DNA from 2 places in the Amycolatopsis sp. NPDC114505 genome. Region 1 is predicted to be linked to the other one. Evidence: riboswitches for the same ligand, from Rfam matches in the RefSeq annotation. Region 1 holds a riboswitch; the other holds the start of a gene.
What was found. Region 1 has a riboswitch for thiamine pyrophosphate ahead of thiO (glycine oxidase ThiO). Riboswitches for the same ligand answer to the same signal wherever they lie in the genome.

Region 1 (2,191 bases):
AGCCAGGGCGCGGCGACCACCCCGACCCCGTAGGTCAGGGAAGGCGGGCCCGCAGCTCTCGCGCGGCGGCTTCGGGGTCCTCGGCCTCGGTGATCGCCCGGACGACGACGATCCGCGACGCTCCCGCCTCGAGAACCTCCGGGAGCCGCGGGCCGTCGATTCCGCCGATCGCGAACCACGGCCGTGCGGGAGCCGAAGACGCGGTCGCGCGGACCAGGTCCAGCCCCGGCGCGGTGCGCCCGGGCTTCGTCGGCGTGGGCCAGCACGGGCCCGTGCAGAAGTAGTCCACGCCCGGCTCCGAAGCGGCGGCCGAAGCCTGCGAGACGGAGTGCGTCGAGCGTCCGATGACCACCTCGTCGCCCAGGATGCGGCGGGCCAGGGGGACCGGGATGTCGTCCTGGCCCAGGTGGAGCACGTCCGCGCCGACCGCCAGCGCTACGTCCGCGCGGTCGTTCACCGACAGCAGCGCTCCGTGGCGCGCGCACGCCTCGGCCAGCACCTCCAGCGCCGCGATCTCGGCCGCGGCCTCGAGCGGAGAGCCGCCGGTCTTGTCGCGCAGCTGGATGATGTCGACGCCGCCGGCCAGCGCCGCGTCGGCGAACGCGGCCAGGTCGCCGCGGGCTGTGCGGGCGTCCGTGCACAGGTACAGGCGCGCGGCGTCGAGGCGGGCGCGGATCTTGTCACCGGAGAGGGCGGGCATAGCGGCGACCGTACCTCGGCGGTTGATAATCCGACCAAAGCAGGCAGGCCGTCGAACGGCAAGTGCCGTTGCCGCGAAAGTCATCCGGCCGTGGCTGCGGTTGGATTATCAACCAACGGCACAGTAGGGTGGACGGGTCCGCACGGGAGCCCGAGGGACGGGCTGAGAGGGAGCTGCCGCTCCGACCGTGGAACCTGATCCGGGTCATGCCGGCGCAGGGAGCGTGATTCCCATGACGAACACCCTGGCCGTCGTCGGTGGCGGCGTCATCGGCCTGTCCGCGGCCTGGCGAGCCGCGCGCACCGGCCGCGAAGTCACCCTCTACGACCCTGAACCCGTCCGCGGTGGCGCGTCCTGGCTGGCCGGCGGCATGCTCGCCCCGGTCACCGAGGCCTGGCCGGGCGAGGAGGACGTCCTCACGCTCGGCGAAGCCTCTTTACGTCGCTGGCCCGGCTTCGCCAGCGACCTCGCGCAGGAGGGCGTCGACCCCGGACTCGCCGAGCACGGGACGCTCGTCGTCGCGTTCGACAGCGCCGACGCCGGGCACCTCGACATCCTCGCCGCCCACCTGCACTCGCTCGGCCGCGCGGCCGAACGGCTCACCAGCCGGGAGACCAAGCGGCTCGAACCCGGGGTCGGGTCCGTCCGAAGTGGACTCCACGTGCTCGGCGACCTGGCCGTGGACAACCGGAAACTGCTCCACGCCCTGTACGCGGCCTGCGTCAACCACAAAGTCCGGTTCGTCCGCGAGCGCGTCGAACGGATCCCGGACGCCGACGCCGTCGTGCTCGCCGCGGGTGCCTGGACCGGGCGGCTGCACCCGCAGCTCGCCGACGCCGTCCGCCCGCTCAAGGGCGAGATCCTGCGCCTGAAACCGCGCCGCGGCTGCCTGCCGCCGCCGTCGCGCACCGTGCGGGCCGTCGTCGAGGGGCGCCCGATCTACCTCGTCCCGCGCGGCGACCAGGAGCTTGTGCTCGGCGCGACGCAGTACGAAGCGGGCTTCGACCGGGCCGTCACCGCGCGCGGCGTCCGCGAGCTGATCGAGGGCGCCGAGCGCGTCTTCCCCGCGATCACCGAGTACGAGCTCGTCGAGACCGCCGCGGGCCTGCGGGCCGGCAGTCGGGACGTGCTGCCGTACGTCGGTGTCCTGGACGACGGCGTCTTCGCCGCCACCGGGCACCACCGCAACGGCTTGCTGATGGCCCCCGTGACCGCGGACGCCGTCCTCGCCTGGCTCGAGGGTGAGAAGCCGCCCGAAGGCGTCGAAGCGGCTTCGCCCGCCCGCCTGCACCAAAAGGAGCACGTGTGATGGAGATCAAGCTCAACGGGACGTGGACGGAGTTCCCGGACGGCGCGACCGTCGCCGACGTCCTCGACGCGTCGGGCGGCCAGCGGCCCGGCATCGCCGTCGCGGTCGACGGCGTCGTCGTCCGCCGCGGCGACTGGGCGGCCACCGCCGTGCCCAAGGGCGCGGCACTCGACGTGCTCACC
Region 2 (2,191 bases), 530 kb from region 1:
CGCGACGACGGTCGACGCCGCCGCGCTGCCGACCGTGAACGCGGCGAGTTGCCAGGTCCGCGCGTCGCCGAGGACGACGTCGAGGCCGCCCGCGGCGAACCCGCGGCCGATGATCGCCAGCACCGGCCACGCGAAGAACACCACCAGGAAGCCGATCGGGACCAGACCCAGCAGCGCCAGGCCGAGGCCGCGGGGCGTCCTTGGCGGGGCTACGACTGCACGAGCGTGCGCCATTCGCCGATCCACTTCTCGCGTCCGGCCTGGACCTGGTCCGCCGTCAGCGCCTGCGGCTTCTGCGGCAGCGGCGCGACCTGCGCCCAGCCCGCGGGCAGGTCGACGCCCTGGCGCGCGGGGTAGACGTACATGTTGGCCGCCACCGTCGCCTGGAACTGCTGGGAGAGCAGGAAGTCGACGACCTTGCGCGCGCTCTCGGCCTGCTTGCCGTTCGCCAGCACGCCCGCGTACTCGACCTGCCGGTAGCAGGTGTCGAGCAGCGCCTTGGTGCGCGGCTTGCCGTCGTCGCCGACCTCCGCCGCCGGCGAAGAGGCGTACGAGACCACGATCGGGCGCGGGCCCTTGCCGGACGAGCCGGAGAAGTCCTTGGTGTAGGCCTCTTCCCAGCCGCTGACGACCTTGAGACCGTTGACCTTCAGCTTCGTCCAGTAGTCCTTCCAGCCGGCCTCGCCGTACTTCGCGATGGTGCCGAGGAGGAACGCGAGCCCGGGCGACGCCGTCGCCGGGTCCTCAGCGACCAGCAGGTCCTTGTACTTCGGGTCGGCCAGGTCGTCGTACGACGCCGGTGCCGCGATGCCCTTGCTCGTGAAGTAGTTCGTGTCGACGTTGACGCAGACGTCGCCGACGTCGACCGCGGACAGCCGGTGCTCGGGGTCGACGGCGTAGCGCTGCGGCCCTCGGTCGGCCTCCGGGCTGGTGTACGGCTCGAAGACGCCTTCCTTGAGCGCGCGCGAAGCGAAGGTCGAGTCGACGCCGTACGCGACGTCGCCGATCGGGTTGGCCTTCGTCAGCACGAGCTTGTTGGTCAGCGAGCCGGCGTCGCCCTGCTTGAGCACGGAGACCTTGATGCCCGACTGCTTCTGGAAGGCGTCGAGCACCTCCTGCGGCGCCAGGAAGGAGTCGTGCGTCACGAGGGTGACGGTGGGCGTCTGCTGCGTGGCACCGTCACCGTCCGACAGCGAGCACCCCGCGGCGACGGCGCTGACGACGGCGATGGCCGTCGCGGCGCGCACAGCCCTGCGTTTCATCTACCCCTCCTGCACTTCGCCGGACGAGGAGGGAAAGCCCTCCCTTCGCCGGCATGATCCGGTCAGGTGCGAACGGTCGCGGGTGACCCCGCCTCTCAGCCCGGCTCGACCGGACTCCCGTGGCAACCGTGCAGCGTAGTCCAGGACGTACGACCATGGAGACATGACGGAAATCTTGAGCGACTCCGAGGCCGACGAACGCTTGAGCGCGGACTGGACCAGGTCCGGGAAGGTCATCTCCCGCGAGGTGGAGCTGGCGAGCTTCCCGCAGGCGATCGAGGTGGTGGACCGCGTCGCGGTGCTGGCCGAGGCCGCCGACCACCACCCGGACATCGACATCCGCTGGCGCACGCTGACGTTCCGTCTCAGCACGCACTCGGCGGGCGGGTTGACGGCGAAGGACTTCTCACTGGCGTCGGAGATCGACGCGGTGCTTTCTTCTTTGTGATCCCGGTTACGCGGAGTGCACTTTTCCGCGGTTTCGACGTCTCTCGGTAAACGACTTTGCTAGGAGAGACGGCTATGACGCAGGCGATCGTGGTAGGCACGGCGGCATTCGCGACGATGGTGGCGGCGGCCGGAGGTGTGCTCTGGTTCACGGTCCGGGGCCGTCGTCACCCGGATGCCGGTGAGTTCGATCACAGCCGCTAACAAACGGCAAGATCAGCGCGCTGAGCAGGGCGGAAGCATCGGATTTCGGCCCTAGGAAGCGCCATGAACAGCACCGCCACCGCCCCCCTCACCGCCGCCCAGCGCGCCTGGATCAACGCCCTCGCCCCCGCGGTGGTGCTGATCGCGATCGCGCTGATGGGCCTCCTCGGCTGAGTCGGCCCCGCGCCGTCGCCCTGATCTTCAGAGCGGCGGCGCACTCGTCTCCGGGCGCTCGATCCGATCCACGGACGGGAGCTCCTCCGGAACCTCGTCGCTCG

Region 2: it holds a riboswitch for thiamine pyrophosphate, as region 1 does, so the genes downstream of both, ACZ7OU_RS13180 (thiamine ABC transporter substrate-binding protein) here and thiO (glycine oxidase ThiO) in region 1, are expected to answer to the same signal.

What each region holds. Positions count from the first base shown of each region.
Region 1 is NZ_JBVKDV010000001.1:2,105,968-2,108,158, forward strand. It holds gene ACZ7OU_RS10535 (hypothetical protein) at 1-33, shown strand, start outside; gene thiE (thiamine phosphate synthase) at 35-700, opposite strand; TPP riboswitch at 833-938, shown strand; gene thiO (glycine oxidase ThiO) at 933-2,009, shown strand; gene thiS (sulfur carrier protein ThiS) at 2,009-2,191, shown strand, end outside.
Region 2 is NZ_JBVKDV010000001.1:2,637,906-2,640,096, reverse strand. It holds gene ACZ7OU_RS13185 (ABC transporter permease) at 1-234, opposite strand, end outside; gene ACZ7OU_RS13180 (thiamine ABC transporter substrate-binding protein) at 210-1,262, opposite strand; TPP riboswitch at 1,285-1,393, opposite strand; gene ACZ7OU_RS13175 (4a-hydroxytetrahydrobiopterin dehydratase) at 1,426-1,710, shown strand; gene ACZ7OU_RS13170 (hypothetical protein) at 1,785-1,913, shown strand; gene ACZ7OU_RS13165 (hypothetical protein) at 2,115-2,191, opposite strand, start outside.